One region of the Sphaerisporangium dianthi genome, then DNA from elsewhere that is predicted to be linked to it. Evidence: riboswitches for the same ligand, from Rfam matches in the RefSeq annotation. Region 1 holds a riboswitch; the other holds the start of a gene.
The links. A riboswitch is a leader RNA that binds a small molecule or an ion and turns the genes downstream of it on or off. The one in region 1 is predicted to bind glycine.
Positions count from the first base shown of each region.

Region 1 (9,300 bases):
CCTGCTTGATGCGGTCGGCGCCGGTGGCGTTCTCGTCCACCACGAATCCGCCGCCCACCGAGTAGTAGACCTTCTCGCGGACCGGCTCTCCTTCGGCGGTGAAGGCGGTGAACCGCATGCCGTTGGGGTGGTGCGGCAGCGAGATCTTGCGCTCGAACACCAGGTGCTCGCCGATGACGAACGGGATCTCGCGCGTGCCGTACAGCTGGACGGTGCCGGAGGCGCGCATGCGCGCGAGCCGGTCATCGACGGTGTCCACGTCGACCAGCTCGGGTTTCTCGCCGGACAGGCCGAGCAGCACCGCCTTGTCGCTGCCGTGCCCCTTGCCGGTGAGGCCGAGCGAGCCGTACAGGATGACCTCGACCCGGGCGGTCTTCTCCAGGAGCCCGTCCTGGTGCAGGCCTCGGGCGAACTTGTGGGCGGCCGCCATCGGGCCGCCGGTGTGCGAGCTGGACGGCCCGATGCCGATCTTGAACAGGTCGAAGACGCTGATCGCCATTGATCTTCCGTCCTTGGGAACGTGTCAAGCGGGAAATGCCCGGACGAACGCGGGCTACGCATCTGTGCGCATTCGCGTGCGCCGGCCGGTCGGGCGGCCGGCCGGCGACGGTGGTCGGGACGGACGAGGAAAGGTCAGGAATCGGAGGTCGTGAAGGTGGTGTACTCCTCGGCGGTGAGGAGCTCCTCGGGGGTGCCCTCAACGCGGACGCGGAACAGCCAGCCGTCGCCGTAGGGGTCGGAGTTGACCAGCGAGGGGTCGTCCACGACGGTCTGGTTGACCTCGACGACCTCGCCGGCGACCGGCGCGTAGATGTCACTGACGGACTTGGTGGACTCGACCTCGCCCACGGCGTCGCCCGCCTCGACGGTGCCGCCCGCCTCCGGCAGCTGGACGAAGACCACGTCGCCCAGCGCCTCGGCGGCGAACGCCGTGATGCCCACGGTCACGGTGAGGCCGTCGTCGAGACCGGCCACCCACTCGTGCTCCTTGGTGTAGCTGAGCTCCTCGGGAATGCTGCTCACTTGCTCCTCCGGTAAAAAGGCAGGTCAATCACGTCGACCGGTTCATGGCTACCACGGATGTCGACCGCCAGGCCCTCGGACACGTTGGTGTCCACGTAGGCCATCGCGATCGGCTTGCCGAGAGACTGCGAGGGTGCGCCGCTGGTGACCTCTCCAACGACGGTGCCGTCAGTCAGCAGCACCACAGGGTAGCCGTGGCGCGGCACTCGGCGGCCCCGCGCGACCAGGCCGGTGAGGCGCCGTCGCGGAGGGACGTCCTTGAGCGGCGCGAGCGCCGCGCGGCCGACGAAGTCGCCGGCCTTGTCGAACCGCACGACGCGGCCGAGGCCGGCGTCGAAGGGGGTCAGCCCGGCGTCCAGCTCGTTGCCGTACAGCGGCATGCCGGCCTCCAGGCGCAGGGTGTCGCGGGCGGACAGCCCGGCGGGGCGCAGGCCGTAGGAGTCGCCCGCCTTGGTGAGCTCCTGCCACAGCGGCACGGCGTCGCCGGCGGCGACGAACAGCTCGAAGCCGTCCTCGCCGGTGTAGCCGGTGCGGGCGATGAGCGCCTCGACGCCGGCGACGGTGCCCGGCAGGCCCGCGTAGTACTTCAGCCCGGGCAGGTCGGCGTCGGTGAGGGTGCTGAGGATCTCTTGGGCGTGTGGCCCCTGTACGGCGATCAGCGCGTACTCGGCGGAGCGGTCGCGGACGCCGGCCTGGAATCCCTCGGCGCGCTGGGCGAGTTCGGCGGCCACCAGCTCGTAGTTGGAGGCGTTGGCCACGACGAGGAACTCCTCGGCGGCCAGGCGGTAGACGATCAGGTCGTCGAGGACGCCCCCGTTGGGGGCGCAGATCATGGTGTAGCGGGCCCGGCCGGGCTCCAGTGCCGACAGGTTGCCCACCAGCGCGTAGTCCAGCGCCTCGCCGGCCTGCGGGCCGGTGACGAAGATCTCGCCCATGTGGGAGAGGTCGAACAGCCCGGCGGCCGTGCGCACCGCGTTGTGCTCGGCGGACTCGCTGCCGTAGCGGAGCGGCATCAGCCAGCCGGCGAAGTCGGTGAGCGTCGCGCCGAGGCTCTCGTGCACCTCGCGGAGCGGTGTTGGTCGGGACATGATGCGCACCTCAGACAGGGTTGGATGAGAGCATCCTCCCCCTCTGTCATCGGTGCCTGAGAGTTTCGCCCGGGTTTTACCGGACTTTCACCTTCGGCGAGGCTCCGTGGAGAAGCCTGCTTTCCAGAGATCACCTGGCCCGCGCGGTCCTTTGCCTTGTGAGGTTCGCGGGGAGGACTTGCTCCTTCAGGGGTCCTGACCGGATGTCAGGACGCTCTCCCGCACGGGATCACCGGTGTTCTCGCACACCCTACCAATGCCGGTCGCCCGCCGTCGCGGCGGCGACGAGCGCCTCGAACAGGTGACCTTCCTCGCCCGCCTCGGGGTGCCACTGCACGGCCAGCGCGAAGGGGTGGCCGGTCAGCTCCACGGCCTCCACGGTGCCGTCGTCGCAGGTCGCCGACACGGTGAGGCCGTCGCCGAGCCGGTCGACGGCCTGGTGGTGGTAGTGCGCCGCGTCGATCTCGTCCTCGCCCAGCACCTTGGAAAGGACGGTGCCCGGCGCCGGGCGCACCGGCAGGTGGCCGAACTCGCCCGGCGCGGGGGAGTGGCCGCCGTGGCCGACCACGTCGGGAAGGTGCTGGTGCAAGGTACCGCCGAGGTGGACGTTCAGGACCTGCATGCCCCGGCACACGCCGAGCAGCGGCATCCCCTCTTCCAGCGCGGCGCCGACCAGCTCGAACTCCGCCTCATCACGAAATTGCCGGATATAGCCGGTCTGCTGGTGCGGCCGCTCGCCGTATCTGGCCGGGTCGACGTCGCCGCCTCCCGCCACGATCAGGCCGTCGAGCCGCCCGGCCAGCGGCGCCGGGTCGCCCGCCGGGGGCAGGATGACCGGCTGGCCTCCCGCCCGCACGACGTGCTCGACGTAGGTGTACGGCAGCAGCGCCGCCGGCGTCCGCCAGACCGTGAAGGCGGCGGGCTCGACGTAGCAGGTGATGCCGATGACGGGTCGCGACATGGGCGCCAGGCTACAGCGGGGTCACGTAGGCGCCGGAGATGCCGCCGTCCACCAGGAACTCCGCGCCGGTGATGAAGCTCGCGTCGTCGGAGGCCAGGAACGCGGCGGCGGCGGCGATCTCGGAGGCCTCGGCGAACCGGCCCAGCGGGATGTGCACCAGACGCCGCTGAGCCCGCTCGGGGTCCTTGGCGAACAGCTCACGCAGCAGCGGCGTGTTCACCGGCCCCGGGCACAGCGCGTTGACCCGGATGCCCTCGCGCGCGAACTGCACGCCCAGCTCGCGGGACATCGCGAGCACGCCGCCCTTGGAGGCGGTGTAGGAGATCTGGGAGGTCGCCGAGCCCATCACGGCCACGAACGACGCGGTGTTGATGATCGACCCCTTGCCCTGCCGCCGCATGTACGGGATGGCGTGCTTGCAGCAGAGGTACACGCTGGTCAGGTTGACGTCCTGAACCCGCCGCCAGGCGTCCATGCCCGTGGTCAGGATGGAGTCGTCGTCGGGCGGGGAGATGCCGGCGTTGTTGAAGGCGACGTCGACGCTCCCGTAGGTGTCGAAGGCCGTGCCGAACATCCGGGCGACGTCGTCCTCGCTGGTCACATCGGTGCGGACGAAGATCCCCCCGACCTCTTCCGCGATCTTCGCGCCGCCCTCCTCGTCGAGGTCGGCGCACACGACCTTCGCGCCCTCCTCGGCGAAGCGGCGGGCCGTGGCGAGGCCGATGCCCCCCGCCGCACCCGTGATGACGGCGACGCGGTCGTGCAGACGTTGCATGGTGACGAACTCCCTGAGTGGTGGATTCCCCGATGTCGCCTCCGGCGCCGGAGGAGTCAGTGGGCGATGAAGACGTTCTTGGTCTCGGTGAAGGCGGCGAGCGCGTCCGGGCCCAGCTCGCGGCCGAGTCCCGACTGCTTGAAGCCGCCGAAGGGGGTCCAGTAGCGGACCGACGAGTGCGAGTTGACCGACAGGTTGCCGGCCTCGATGGCGCGGGCCATGCGGAGGGCGCGGCCCACGTCCCGGGTCCAGATCGACCCGGAAAGCCCGTACGCGGTGTCGTTGGCGATCTGGACGGCCTCCGCCTCGCCGTCGAACGGGACGACGCTGACCACGGGCCCGAAGATCTCCTCGGTGAACGCGCGCTCGTCCAGCGAGTCGTGCGTGAGCACCGTCGGCGGGTACCAGAAGCCCTTGCCGGCCGGGCACGTCCCCTGGAAGCGCGGGACGCCGGTCACGAACGAGGCCACCCGTTCACGATGGCCGGCGCTGATCAGCGGCCCCATGTCGGTGCCGGGGTCGCGCGGGTCGCCCACGGTGAGCCCGCCGACCGTCGTGATCAGCCGGTCGAGGAACTCGTCGAACACCGGCCGCTCCACCAGGATGCGCGAGCGCGCGCAGCAGTCCTGGCCGCTGTTGTCGAAGACCGCCGAGGGCGCGGTCGCCGCGGCCCGCTCCAGGTCGGCGTCCGCGAAGACCACGTTGGCGCTCTTGCCGCCGAGCTCCAGCGTGACCCGCTTGACCTGCTCGGCCGCCCTGCCGGCGATGAGCTTGCCCACCTCGGTCGACCCGGTGAAGACGATCTTGTTGACGCCCGGGTGCCGCACGAGCCGGGCCCCCGCGACCTCCCCTGCTCCAGGCAGGACCTGGAGCACCCCCTCGGGGAGGCCCGCTTCGAGAGCCAGCTCGGCCAGCCTCAAAGCCGTCAGCGGAGTCCATTCGGCGGGTTTGACGATGACGGTGTTGCCCGCCGCCAGCGCCGGGGCCGCACCCCAGGTCATGATGACCATGGGGAAGTTCCACGGCACGATCACGCCGACGACCCCGAGCGGCTCGGCGAAGGTGATGTCCACTCCGCCCGGCACCGGGATCTGCTTGCCGTGATTGCGTTCAGGCGCCCCCGCGTAGAAGTGCAGGACGTCGCGGACGTTGCCCGCCTCCCAGCGGGCGTTGCCGATCAGGTGGCCGGCGTTGGCCAGCTCCAGCGAGGCCAGTTCGTCGCCGTGCCTGTCGACCAGGTCGGCGAAGCGACGCAGCAGCCGGGCGCGATCGCCGGGGGAGACCTCCCGCCAGGCGGGGAACGCCTTCCTGGCGCGCTCCACCACGCGGTCGGTCTCGGCCAGGTCGGCGAGCTCGACATCGGCGAGCACGTCCTCGGTGGCAGGGTTGATGATCTTCATTTCACATCCGCTCGAAACCGCGGAACAGCTCCCAGTCGGTGACGGCCGCGTCGAAGGCGGCCAGCTCGACCCGGGCGTTGTTGGCGTAGTGCTCGACGACCTGCTCCCCGAGCGCGTCCCGGGCGATCTTCGACCCCTCCCACAGGACCAGCGCGTCCCGCAGGGTGGTGGGCACGGTCGCGGCGCCGGCGGCGTAGGCGTTGCCAGCGTAGGCCTCCTCCAGCGGCAGCTCGTGCTCGATGCCGTACAGCCCCGCCGCGATGAGGCCCGAGACGGCCAGGTAGGGGTTGACATCGCCGCCGGGCACGCGGTTCTCCACGCGCAGCGACGGCCCGTGCCCGACCAGGCGCAGGGAGCAGGTGCGGTTGTCCACGCCCCATTTGACCGCCGTCGGGGCGAAGCTGCCGGGCACGTAGCGCTTGTAGGAGTTCACGTTGGGCGCGAAGAGCAGCGTCAGCTCGCGCATCGCGGCGAGCTGCCCGGCGATGAAGTGCTCGCCGAGCCGGGACAGCCCGTGCGGCCCGTCGCCGGCCATGACCGGCTCGCCGTCGTCGCCGCGCAGAGAGATGTGGATGTGGCAGGAGTTGCCCTCGCGCTGGTTCGGCTTGGCCATGAAGGTGACCGCCATGCCCTCCTGGGCGGCGATCTCCTTGGCGCCGTTCTTGTAGATCGAGTGGTTGTCGCAGGTGGTGAGCGCCTCGGCGAACCGGAAGGCGATCTCGTGCTGTCCGAGGTTGCACTCGCCCTTGGCCGACTCGACGTACATGCCCGCGCCCTCCATGCCGAGCCTGATGCGGCGCAGCAGGGGCTCGACGCGCGCGCCGCCGAGCAGGGAGTAGTCGACGTTGTACTGGTTCGCCGGGGTCAGGTCGCGGTACGCCTTGGACCAGGCGCTCTCGTAGCTGTCGTTGTAGACGACGAACTCGAGCTCGGTGCCCACGTACGCGGCCCAGCCGCGCTCGGCCAGCCGGGCCGTCTGCCCGCGCAGGATCTGCCGCGGCGAGGCGGCGACGTCGGCGCCGTCCTCCCACACCAGATCGGCCATGAGCATGGCCGTGCCCTCCTGCCACGGCACCTTGCGCAGCGTGGACAGGTCGGGACGCATCACGAAGTCACCGTAGCCCCGGTCCCAGGACGACATGGTGTAACCGCCGACGGTGTTCATGTCGACGTCCACGGCGAGGAGGTAGTTGCATCCTTCCGCGGCGTGGTGCAGGACCTCCTCCAGGAAGTACCGCGCGGACAGCCGCTTGCCCTGGAGGCGTCCCTGCATGTCGGCGACGGCCAGGAGCACGGTGTCGACCCGCCCGGCGGACACCTCTTCACGCAGTCGGTCGACGGTGAGCACCGCGCCTCCTTCTCGCAGAGGTCTGGAAACAGACCATTGGAGGCATGCAAGCACCAGCGGCCGCCCCCCGTCAACGGTCCGACAGCACCCGAGCCGCCGAATGGACTAATCTCGAACCATTGAGGCCGGTTCTGGGGAGGACGTGATGGACGGGCTCGTCGCGCTCCTGCGTCCCGTCCGCGCCGGCAACGCCTTCGAAGAGACCGTCGAACGGCTGCTCCAGGCCATCAAGCTCGGCGTCGTCGCGCCCGGCGACAAGCTCCCCGCCGAGCGCGAACTGGCCGTCCAGCTCGGGATCAGCCGGGTCACGCTGCGCGAGGCCATCCGCGCCCTCCAGGAGGCCGGCTACCTCGACGTGCGGCGCGGCAGGTACGGCGGGGCGTTCGTCGTCTACGAGCCGCCGCGGCCGCGTCAGGGCGACCTGCGCCGGGCCGTCAACCTGATGGGCGCCGGCGAGCTGGACGACGCGCTGACCTTCCGCATGGCGATCGAGTGCGGCGCCGCCCAGGTGCTGGCGGCCACCGACCTGTCCGAGGAGCAGCGCGCGACCCTCCAGCGCAGGCTGGCCGACGTCAACGACGCGGCCCCCGCCGACTACCGGCGGCTGGACACGGCCTTCCACCTGTCCATCGCCGAGCTGACCGGGTCGTCGCTGCTCGCCTCGGCCGCCGCCGACGCGCGGCTGCGGGTCACCGACCTGCTCAACGCCATCCCGGTGCTCGGCCCCAACATCGACCACGCCGCCGCGCAGCACGCAGCGATGGTCGCGGCCATCCTCGCCGGCGACCCCGAGGCCGCGCGGCACGCCGTCGTCGAGCACCTTGACGGCACCGCGGCCCTGCTGCGCGCCTTCCTCGCCTAATGGGAGTTAGCGGGTCGGCGGCTGACCCCCTCCCGCCAGCGGCGACACCGCCGAGGGCACCGGGCCGCCTTTCCGATCGTCTGACAGGGGGAGGGAATCGACGGGACGGATGGCACGGCCCGGTGGATCAACGACCGCGGGGCCGTACGTAGCATCGGTAGTGGGGGATGCCTGTGGAAGTCTGGTTTCACGAACGGATCATCGACACCGGACGGCTGCCGCTCTTCTGCTTCCTGACGGCGCTGATCGTCACGTTCGTCTTCACCCGCGCCAACGTGCGGCTGATCCGGGCCAGGGTCGGCTGGTTCCGCAACGTCAACGTGGGCGACGTCCACGTCCACCACGTCGTGTTCGGCGTGGTCCTCATGCTCTTCGGCGGCGTCGCCGGGCTGGTCACCGCGCAGCTGTCCTCCGGCTGGTACGCGTTCACCGCCGCGGTCTTCGGGGTCGGCGCGGCGCTGGTGCTCGACGAGTTCGCGCTCATCCTGCACCTGCGGGACGTCTACTGGTCGGAGGAGGGACGCACGTCGGTCGACGCGGTCTTCGTGGCGATAGCGGTGACGCTGCTCCTGCTGCTGGGCCTGCGTCCCTTCGGCTGGGAGGTGCCCGAGCCCTCGCCCGCCGGCCGGTGGTCGGCGGGCCTGCTGCTCCTGCTCAACCTGGTGCTCGCCGTGGTCACGCTGCTCAAGGGCAAGATCTGGACCGGGCTGGCCGGGCTGTTCCTGCCGCTCCTGCTGATCGTCGGCGCGGTGCGCCTGGCGCGTCCCGGGTCGCCCTGGGCGCACTGGTTCTTCTCACCCGGCTCCCGCCGGCCGAGGCCGTCCAAGATGGCGAAGGCGGTCCACCGCGAGATCCGCTGGCGACGCCCGGTGATCAGGGCGAAGATCGCCGTCCAGGAGTTCGTCTCGGGTCGCCACGACCTTCCGTCCGTCTGGAGCGGCAGGACCGGCGAGGCGGCAAGGACGGCGGAGGCGGCAAGGACGGCCGAGACGCCCAGGACCGCTGAGACGCCCAGGACCGCTGGGACGTCCACGCCCGGCGAGGCGGCGAAGAGGGGCGAGACGGCGGGGCGGCCGTGGGCGAACCCGTGATCGCGGGCGCGGCGAGCGCGCCGGCGATCATGGGTGCAGGTGGGTCAGCAGGCGCCTGACCTGCTCGGCGTAGTGGTCGGTGAAGGTCGGCGAAGCCGGGTCGGCCTCGCACAGGACGCGCACCAGATGCGGGAAGGCCACCCCCGCGCTCGACACGGCGAACAGCGCCAGGAGCAGGCAGGCGGGGTCGATGTCGGCGGGGAACTCGCCGTCCGCCTGGCGCCGCCGCATGTCCTCCAGATCGCGCCGCAGGTCTTCCGCGAGCTCCGGCGCCACGGCGCCGTCGGTCAGGCCCTCCCACATGAACATCTTGCCGAAATCGCGGTTGCGGGCGTTGACCTGAACGTAGGCCGCGGCCAGATCAGGGAGCGAGGTGGCGGGGTCGGCGAAGGCGCTCTCGGTGTTCTGCCACCGGTTGGTGAGCTCGCGGTAGAGGCCCTCCTTGCCGCCGAAGTAGTACGAGATGAGCTGCTTGTTCACGCCCGCCCTGGCCGCGATCTCGCTCACCCGGGCGCCGGCGAATCCTTTGGCGCCGAACTCCTCGATGGCGGCGCGCACGATGCGCTCTTTGGTGCGCTCGGGGTCGCGCTGCCGCTCGGCGGGGGCACGTCTCATGGGGTCACGCTAGCACTCTCATCCTCGCGGGTGATTTTCTCATCCTTATGGTTGACACAATTAGCCATACGGTTGATAGTCGGTCTTATGAGTCTTCGCATAGCGGTGATCGGCGGTGGCGTCGGCGGCCTCTGCCT
Region 1 is NZ_JBHSFP010000036.1:4,817-14,116, forward strand. Features, by position in the region: gene ACFO60_RS34080 (L-serine ammonia-lyase) at 1-499, opposite strand, end outside; gene gcvH (glycine cleavage system protein GcvH) at 634-1,023, opposite strand; gene gcvT (glycine cleavage system aminomethyltransferase GcvT) at 1,020-2,111, opposite strand; glycine riboswitch at 2,145-2,245, opposite strand; glycine riboswitch at 2,246-2,343, opposite strand; gene ACFO60_RS34095 (gamma-glutamyl-gamma-aminobutyrate hydrolase family protein) at 2,362-3,072, opposite strand; gene ACFO60_RS34100 (3-oxoacyl-ACP reductase) at 3,083-3,847, opposite strand; gene ACFO60_RS34105 (aldehyde dehydrogenase family protein) at 3,904-5,247, opposite strand; gene ACFO60_RS34110 (glutamine synthetase family protein) at 5,249-6,595, opposite strand; gene ACFO60_RS34115 (FadR/GntR family transcriptional regulator) at 6,741-7,457, shown strand; gene ACFO60_RS34120 (hypothetical protein) at 7,625-8,548, shown strand; gene ACFO60_RS34125 (TetR/AcrR family transcriptional regulator) at 8,576-9,163, opposite strand; gene ACFO60_RS34130 (FAD-dependent oxidoreductase) at 9,251-9,300, shown strand, end outside.

Region 2 (9,300 bases), on a different contig from region 1:
CTCGAACCCGCGCGCCAGGTGGCAGGCCGCCTGGGCGGCGTACTCGGGGTGGCCGGTGGCCAGGGCGGTGCGGGCGGCCGCCCTGGCCCCGGCGATGTCGCCGCGCCGTTCCAGCACCAGGGCGAGGCCGACGGCCGCCTGGGCACGGTCGGCCTCCCGCTCGTCGGCCGCCAGCTCGGCGAGGATCCCGGCGGCGGCCTCCAGCTCGCCGCTCTCGGCGAGCCTTCGCGCGTCGTCGATCGACCGCCCGGACTCGACCTCGTGCGCCGCCATCGGGACCTCTCCTCCGCGTCAGGAATCCCCGGGCCTCGCGACGCGGGCGCGCCGTCGCGCGCGACATATTATGCCGATCCAGACGGGTCGCCGAGGCTGGTCGCCTAGTCTTCGTATGCCTCCAGCGGGGGGCAGGCGCACACCAGGTTGCGGTCGCCGTAGGCCTGGTCGATGCGGCGGACCGGCGACCAGTACTTGTCCTCGCGCAGCGACGGCAGGGGGTAGGCCGCCTCGGCGCGGGTGTAGGGGTGCTTCCAGTCGTCGGCCAGCAGGCAGGCCGCGGTGTGCGGCGCGCCCCGCAGCGGGTTGTCGGCCCGGTCGTACCGCCCCGAGGCGACCTTGGCGATCTCCTCGCGGATGGCGACCATGGCGTCCACGAAGCGGTCCAGCTCGGCCAGGTCCTCGCTCTCGGTCGGCTCGATCATCAGCGTGCCGGCCACCGGGAACGACATGGTGGGAGCGTGGAAGCCGTAGTCGATGAGCCGCTTGGCGACGTCGTCGACGGTGACCCCGGTCTCCTTGGTGATCTGACGCAGGTCGACGATGCACTCGTGGGCGACCAGTCCCTCGCGGCCGGTGTAGAGCACCGGGTAGTGGGGGGCCAGGCGCCGTGCCAGGTAGTTGGCCGACAGGATGGCCTGCTCGGTGGCCGCCTTCAGGCCCTCGGCGCCCATCATGCGGATGTAGGCCCAGGAGATGGGCAGGATGCCCGCCGAGCCGTACGGCGCGGCCGAGACCGGGCCGACCGCGCCCTCGGCGCCGTCCTCCAGCGGGTGGCCGGGCAGGTACGCCGCCAGGTGGGAGCGGACGGCCACCGGGCCGACGCCGGGGCCGCCGCCGCCGTGCGGGATGCAGAAGGTCTTGTGCAGGTTGAGGTGGGAGACGTCGGCGCCGAAGGAACCGGGCTTGGCCAGCCCGACCAGCGCGTTGAGGTTGGCGCCGTCGACGTAGACCTGTCCGCCCGCCCGGTGCACCAGGTCGCAGATCTCGGTGATGGTCTCCTCGTACACCCCGTGAGTGGAGGGGTAGGTCACCATGATGGCCGCGAGCCGGTCGCGGTGCTTGTCGATCTTGGCGACGAGGTCGGGGACGTCCACGTTGCCGTCCTCGTCGCAGGCGACGACCACCACGCGCATGCCCGCCATGACGGCGCTGGCGGCGTTGGTGCCGTGGGCCGAGGAGGGGATGAGGCAGACGTCGCGCTCGTGCTCGCCGTTGGCCTTGTGGTAGGCCCGGATGGCGAGCAGGCCCGCGAACTCGCCCTGCGAGCCGGCGTTGGGCTGCAGGGAGACCGCGTCGTAGCCGGTGACCTCGGCCAGCCAGCCCTCGAGGTCGCCGATCAGCCGCAGGTAGCCCTCGACCTGGCCGGCGGGGGCGTAGGGGTGCACGCCCGCGAACTCGGGCCAGGTGATCGGCTCCATCTCGGTGGTTGCGTTCAGCTTCATGGTGCACGAGCCGAGCGGGATCATCGACCGGTCCAGGGCGATGTCCCTGTCCTGGAGTTTGCGCAGGTAGCGCAGCATCGCGGTCTCTGAGCGGTGGGAGTGGAACACCGGGTGGTCCAGGTAGCCGGTGGTGCGCAGCAGCCCGGCGGGAAGCGCGTCGGAGGCGGAGGTGTCCACGTCCTCCAGCACGACGCCGGTCACGCCGAACGCCTCCCACACCGCCTGGAGGTGCTCGCCGGTGGTCTTCTCGTCGCAGCTCACGCCCACGTGGTCGGCGTCGGCGAGCCGCACGTTGATCCCCTTGCCCAGGGCCGCCGCGACGATCTCCGCGGCCCCGCCGGGGACGCGGGCGAGGACGGTGTCGAAGAACTCGTCGTGGACGATCTCGACGCCTCCCTCGCGCAGCCCGGCGGCCAGCACGGCGGCGTGCCGGTGGGTGCGCTGGGCGATGCGCCGCAGCCCGTCGGGGCCGTGGTAGACGGCGTACATGCCGGCGATGACGGCCAGCAGCACCTGGGCGGTGCAGATGTTGCTGGTGGCCTTCTCCCGGCGGATGTGCTGCTCGCGGGTCTGCAGGGCCAGCCGGTGGGCCGGATGGCCGTCGGCGTCCTGGGACACCCCGACCAGGCGGCCGGGCATCTGCCGCTGCAGCCCTTCGCGGACGGCCATGTAGGCGGCGTGCGGGCCGCCGAAGCCGAAGGGGACGCCGAAGCGCTGGGAGGAGCCGACGGCGATGTCGGCGCCCAGGGTGCCGGGGGCCTCGACGAGCGTCAGGGCGAGCAGGTCGGCGGCGGCGACCACCAGCGCGCCCCGCGCGTGGGCCTCGGCGGCCACCGCGCGGAAGTCGCCGAGGCGGCCGCCGGCCCCGGGGTACTGGACCAGCACGCCGAACAGTTCCCCGTCCGGCAGGCCGGCGGTCAGGTCCGCCTCGAGGAGCTCGATGCCGAGCGGCTCGGCGCGGGTGGCGAGCACGGCCTTGGTCTGCGGCAGGGCCTCGGCGTCCACGACGAACACCGGGCTCTTGACGCGGCCGGCGCGGCGGGCCAAGGTCATGGCCTCGGCCGCGGCGGTGGCCTCGTCCAGCAGGGAGGCTCCGGCGACGTCCAGGCCGGTGAGGTCGGCGACGACGGTCTGGAAGTTCAGCAGCGCCTCAAGGCGCCCCTGCGAGATCTCCGGCTGGTAAGGGGTGTAGGCGGTGTACCAGCCCGGGTTCTCCAGCAGGTTGCGCCGGATGACGGCGGGGGTGATCGTGTCGCTGTAGCCGAGGCCGATCATCGAGGTGGGCGCCTGGTTGCGGGCGGCCAGGGCGCGCAGCTCGGCGATGGCCTGCTCCTCGCTCGCCGCCTCGGGCAGCTCGAGCGGCTCGCCTGAGCGGATCGCGCCGGGTACGGCCACGGCGATCAGGTCGGCCACCGAGGCGTAGCCCACGGCCTCCAGCATGCGGGCCTGGTCGGCGTCCGAGGGGCCGATGTGCCGGGTGGCGAAGGGCGGTGCGAAGAGGTCGCGAAGCGGTGACCGATCGGTCATGGGGCCCTCCTACAAGGGGTAGAGACCGGCGCTGAGCGCGCGCGTATGCCGGATCTCCCCCTCTGTCAGCGCGACATCCTCATCGCGACCTGAGAGCTTCATCCCTGCACGGGGGATTTGCACCGTCGGTGAGACACGCCTGGCGGGCACGCCTACTTTCCAGAGTCGCCTCACCTGTGCGGTACGTGAGCCTGAGAGATTCCGGGGAGGTTGCTCCTTCGGCGCCGGGGTCACTCACCGGCGTCGCACGGGGTGCGCAGCCGGCCCGTGCCCAGGTCTCTCCCGCACAGGGTCAACAGCCTTTCCCGGCAATCGTACCGTCCCGCCCCGAGTAGGGAGTTACCCCTACATTTCGTCTTTGCCGGGTTTTATCCCTGTAGGAGGGGTATGTAGCCATCCCATGCGGCCCCGTAGATCTTCAGAAATGGGCGTGCGGCAGTCCCCGGCCCTCCGCTGAGGGGGAGACGCCTGTCCGGGATCAGCCCGTCTTGCGGGCCTTCCTGCGCTTGGCCAGTTCGTCACCTGGGTGGTCCTCCGAAGAGTCACGGCCGACCGGCTCCGCGCGTTCCCCCGGCAGCTCCGCCAGGGAGCCCTCGACCTCGCGCCACACTCCGCCGAGGGCGATGCCGAACACGCCCTGGCCGCCCTCCAGCAGGTCGATGACCTCGTCGGCCGAGGTGCACTCGTAGACGCTCACCCCGTCGCTCATCAAGGTGATCTGCGCCAGGTCGTTGACGCCGCGCTCGCGCAGGTGCTGCACCGCGGTGCGTATCTGCTGGAGCGAGACTCCGGTGTCGAGCAGGCGCTTGACCACCTTGAGCACGAGGATGTCGCGGAAGCTGTAGAGCCGCTGGGACCCGGACCCCTGCGCCGCGCGCACCGACGGCTCGACGAGCTGGGTGCGCGCCCAATAGTCGAGCTGACGGTAGGTGATGCCGGCCGCCGAGCACGCCGTCGGGCCGCGGTATCCGACGTCGGCGGGCAGAGACGCCGGCCGCTCGTCGAACAGCAGGCCCTGCTCGCCCGCGCGTTCCCGCGCGGACTCGCGCTTGGCTGGATCGTGCTGGCCGGCCGTCTTACCCTCGCCGCTGCTGACCGCCACTGCGGACCTCCGGCTTCCTCTCATCCCACGGCCTGATCTGGGGGTTCGTGAATTACAACCGTGAGTTCCCTTGCACCGTAGGACTGGCGCGATGCTCAGTCAACGATCCCGCCCGGCGCGTCGTGAAGCGTAAATGCCCGAAATGGCTAACCCGCACGGCCGAAGTCCTCGGGCGTGATCGTGTCAAGGAACTCGCGGAACTTCTCGACCTCGTCCTCCTGGTCGTCGGGGATGATCACACCGGCCTCGCGCACGACGTCCTCGCTCGCGAAGATGCTGGCCCCGGTGCGCAGCGCCAGCGCGATCGAGTCCGACGGCCGCGCGCTCACCTCCACCCCGTTGGAGAACACCAGGTCGGCGAAGAAGATCCCGTCACGCAGCGCGACGATGTTGACCGCCTGCAGCCGCACGCCGAGGGCTTCGATGACGTCCTTGAACAAGTCGTGCGTGAGCGGCCGGGGGGGCGGCTCCTCCGCCTGTGCCAGCGCGATGGCCGTGGCCTCGGTCATCCCAATCCAGATCGGCAGGTATCGCTCGCCCTTGGCCTCCTTGAGCAGGACTATGGGCTGGTTGGAGGGCATCTCGACGCGGACCCCCACGACCTCCATCTGCAACACAGGCTGCTCCGTCTCATCGGGTCGCCGGCCCGCTCGGGCCCGTTACCTCGCGGCTCTCGGCTCGCGGCGTGACCATCGCCGCAAAATTCAACGTAACATCCCCGCACCCCGAAATGTCCGGGCGGCTCCGTCAGCGGCCCAGAATGCCCCGCAGGCCGGTACGGACCAGGGCGGCGTGCAGGTCCTGGAGCTGGCCGGACAGCTCTCTGGCGGCCTCCTCGGCGCGGCCCGCGGCGCCCGGCGCGCGGCGGCGCAGCAGCGGCGCGACGGCCTGTTCGACGAGCCCGGCCTCCCGCTCGGCGGCGGCCTTGAGCACCCGCAGATGCCGGGGGTGCAGGCCGAACCTGGCCAGGGCGCCCGAGGCGCGGGCCACGGTCAGGGCCTCGGCGTCGTACCACCGGGCGACCGGGGTGAGCAGGCCGTAGTCCTCCAGCTCGGCGAGGGTCTCCTCGTCGAGCCCGGCGGCGGCCAGCAGCTCGGCGCGGCTGAGCCGCACCTCGGGCGGCTCGGCGCCCACGGCGCGGGGGCGGGTCACGCCGCCCGCGCCGTCGTGCTCGGCGGTGTCCAGATGGTCCTTGATCACACGCAGCGGCAGATAGCGGTCGCGCTGGGCGGTGAGGATGTAGCGCAGGCGCTCGACGTCGGCGTGGGTGAACTTGCGGTAACCCGATGGGGAGCGCTGGGGCTCGATGAGCCCCTCGCCCTCCAGGAAGCGGATCTTGGAGACGGTGACGTCGGGGAAGTCGGCCCGCAGGACCTCGAGGACCTCCCCGATGCTCATGAACGCCCTGGCCGCCTGCGCGCTCATCACCGCTCCTCCTCACCCACGCGTGAGGAACACCAGCCGGAACTTGCCGATCTGGACTTCGTCGCCGCCCGACAGGGGCAGCTCCTCGATGCGCTCTCTGTTCACGTAGGTGCCGTTGAGGCTGCCGACGTCCCTGGCGGTGAAGTAGTCGCCCCGCCGGTAGAACTCGGCGTGCCTGCGCGACACGGTCACGTCGTCCAGGAAGATGTCGCTCTCGGGATGGCGGCCCGCCGTAGTGAGGTCGCTGTCGAGCAGGAAGCGGCTCCCGGCGTTCGGCCCGCGCATCACCACCAGCAAGGCCGTGCCCGGCGGCAGTTGCTCGACCGCCGCCCGATCGGGAATGAGCGTCTGCCCCGTCGCCTCGCCGTCCATCGCCTCGATCCCGCTCAGGGAGATCGTGGAGGTGGTGTCCCCCGGCGTGTTCTCGACGCGGCTCAGCGGCGACCCGCACCGCGAGCAGAAACGGGCGTCCTCAGGGTTGGCATTCCCGCACTGAGTGCAGTAGACGCTCGGCATCGATCGGCTCGGCCTCCTACCGCGAAGTCGCGGCGACGGTGCTCTGGGCGGCGTGCCTCGGTTCTTCGCTTCTCATGATTGCTCAGACTGCGAATGCCGCAACTTACGCTGATGAGTCGCAAAGGTCAAGATGAGGGCAGCCTCGTGGGTTCGGACATGCTGCTGGCGCAGGCTCGCTCGGGTCTCGCCGGCGGGGGGCTCGCTTGTGACTGACGGCGCTCGCCCCTCGCTCCCCTCCGACTCGGCTCGCCGCGCCGGTCCAAAGTTACCGCCCGGGCAGCCCTCCGGTCCATGCGCCGCGCCGTTCAGATGTGGCCGGAATCGGGCGTTTCACGGAGGAACATCGCTCTCAGGTGCCGACGGCGTGCTCCACGACGCGGGCCCAGCGTTCGAGGAGGCTCTGGGCGACGTCCAGGTCCTCCCCCTCCGCCCACAGATGGGTCACCGCCTCGATGGGGTCGGGCAGGATGAGGGCCCAGCCGCCGTCCTCTTCCACCACTCGCACGCCGTCGGTGGTGTCCAGGCTGTAGCCGTCGGCGGCCTCCACCACCGAGCGCATGACCGCCCCCTTGGCCGCCCACGGCGTCGGCACGGTGCGCTTGAGCATCTTGGCCTGCGGGATGCGGGCGTCGATCTGGCTGAGCGACAGGCGGGTGCGGGCCACCAGGCCGAGAAGGCGCAGGAACGCGGCCAGGCCGTCCACCGTCGGGGCGAACTCAGGGACGATGAACCCGCCGCGCCCGTCGGCCGCGAAGATCAGCTCGGGGTCGGCGGCGGCGGTGGTGAGGGCGTCCAGCGCCGTGGAGGTCCACTGCACCTGGGCGCCGTGGAAGCGGCACACCTGCTCGGCCACGCGGGTGGTGGTCACCGGCAGCGCGACCCGCCCGCCGCGCCGCTCGGCGGCGACCAGGTCCAGCACGACGAGTTGCGCGCGCTCCTCGCTGATCAGCTGGCCCATCTCGTCGACCAGCGAGATGCGCTCGCCCACCGGATCGAAGCGCACGCCGAAGGCGGCCCGTGAGGAGGCCACCAGCTCGGCCAGGCGCTGCAGGTCTCTGCGCCTCTCGGCCAGCGTCTCGGTCGGCGAGGCGTCGTCCAGCCTGTTGTTCACCGTGAGCACGTCGACGCCGATCCGCCCGAGCAGGCTGGGCAGCACGAGCGAGGAGGTGCCGCCGGCGCAGTCGATGACGACCTTCATCTCGGCGTCCCGCACACCCGACATGTCCACCCAGCGCAGCAGCTCGCGGGTGTAGTCCTCGACGGCGCGGGCCGGGAAGCTCAGCTCGGCGATCTCGCCGGGGAAGGCGCGCCGGAACTCCTGGCGGGAGAAGACGCGCTCCAGCTTGCGCTGGGCGCCCTGGGAGAGGTCGGCGCCGTTCTCGTCCATGAAGATGATGTCGACGCTCTGCGGGTCGCCCGGGGTGGTGCGCAGCGCGATGCCGCCCGAGGCGGTCTCGTTGGAGGTGTGGAAGCGGGCGACCGGCAGCGGCGCGGCCTCCAGGTCGAGCACGTTGATCGCGCTGGCGGTGAGCGCGCTGATCACGGCCCGTTTGAGCGCCCGGGCGGCCCGCGAGGAGTCGCGCGAGGTGATGACCGACGCGCCCTTCTTCAGGGTGGTGGCGTAGGCGCTGGCCAGGCGCACGCACAGCTCGGGGGTGATCTCGACGTTGACCAGGCCGGAGACCCCGCGCGGCCCGAACAGGCTGCGCTGGCCGCGCGACTCCCAGATGACGCTGGTGTTGACCACCGCGCCGGCCTCGATCGTCTTGAACGGGTAGATCTTGACGCCGGAGGAGACGTAGGCCTCGGCCTCGATGACGCACTCGTCGCCGACGATGGCGTTCTCCTCGATGCGCGCGCCGGTCATCACGTCGGTGTTCTTGCCGATCACGCAGCCGCGCAGGTGGGCGCTCGGCCCGATGTAGACGTTGTCGTGGACGACGGCGCGGTGCAGGAAGGCCCCTTCCTTGACCACGACGTTGTCGCCGAGCACGGTGTACTCGCGCAGCTCGGCCCCTGCCTCGACCTTGGCGTAGCCGCCGATGTACAGCGGGCCCTTCAAGACGGCGTCGGGGTCGACCGAGGCGCCCTCGGCCACCCAGACGCCCGGGGAGAGCTCGAACCCGTCGGCGTCCAGCCGCACCCGGCCCGACAGGGCGTCGGCCTGGGCCTTGAGGTAGCTCTCGTGGGTGCCGACGTCCTCCCAGTAGCCGCTCGCGACGTAGCCGTACAGCGGGGCGCCGCGGGCGAGCATCTTGGGGAACACGTCGCCCGACCAGTCGACCGGCACCCCGGGGGCGACCTCGTCGAGGACCTCGGGCTCCATCACGTAGACGCCGGTGTTCACGGTGTCGGAGAACACCTGGCCCCAGGTGGGCTTCTCCAGGAAGCGCTGCACCCTGCCCTGCTCGTCGACGATGATGATGCCGAACTCCAGCGGGTTCGGGACCCGCTTGAGGCCGATGGTGACCAGGGCGCCGTTCTCCTCGTGGAACCTGATCATGTCGGTGAGGTCGATGTCGGTCAGCGCGTCGCCGGAGATGACGAGGAAACGCTCGTCGCGCAGTTTGTCGGCGGCGTTCTTGACGCTGCCGGCGGTGCCGAGGGGAACCTCCTCGGTGGCGTAGTGCAGGCTCATGCCGAGCTCGTCGCCGTCGCCGAAGTAGTTGCGCACCAGTGCGGCGAGGAACTGCACGGTGACGACGGTCTCGGTGAAGCCGTGCCGCCTCAGCAGCCGGAGCACGTGCTCCATGATCGGCCGGTTGACCACGGGGAGCAGGGGCTTGGGCTGGTTGGCGGTCATCGGCCGTAGCCGAGTGCCCTCCCCGCCCGCCATCACGACGGCCTTCACAGATCACCCTCCGCCTGTCTCGTCACGGTGGGCACACGGTCACGCTCGCGCGGGCATTCGCCGCCGGGACCCCGCCGGGGCGTGTCCCGCGACCGCTCATGCCCGGCTCGCCCCTCCGATGAGCCGGCGCCCTTGAACCACGTACAGCGCCCCCGCCCACC
Region 2 is NZ_JBHSFP010000025.1:58,345-67,644, forward strand. Features, by position in the region: gene ACFO60_RS28725 (tetratricopeptide repeat protein) at 1-273, opposite strand, end outside; gene gcvP (aminomethyl-transferring glycine dehydrogenase) at 378-3,245, opposite strand; glycine riboswitch at 3,415-3,540, opposite strand; gene ACFO60_RS28735 (MerR family transcriptional regulator) at 3,724-4,347, opposite strand; gene ACFO60_RS28740 (bifunctional nuclease family protein) at 4,494-4,964, opposite strand; gene ftsR (transcriptional regulator FtsR) at 5,095-5,772, opposite strand; gene ACFO60_RS28750 (FHA domain-containing protein) at 5,785-6,288, opposite strand; gene ACFO60_RS28755 (sugar phosphate nucleotidyltransferase) at 6,638-9,139, opposite strand; gene ACFO60_RS28760 (CDP-alcohol phosphatidyltransferase family protein) at 9,236-9,300, opposite strand, start outside.
Region 2: it holds a riboswitch for glycine, as region 1 does, so the genes downstream of both, gcvP (aminomethyl-transferring glycine dehydrogenase) here and gcvT (glycine cleavage system aminomethyltransferase GcvT) in region 1, are expected to answer to the same signal.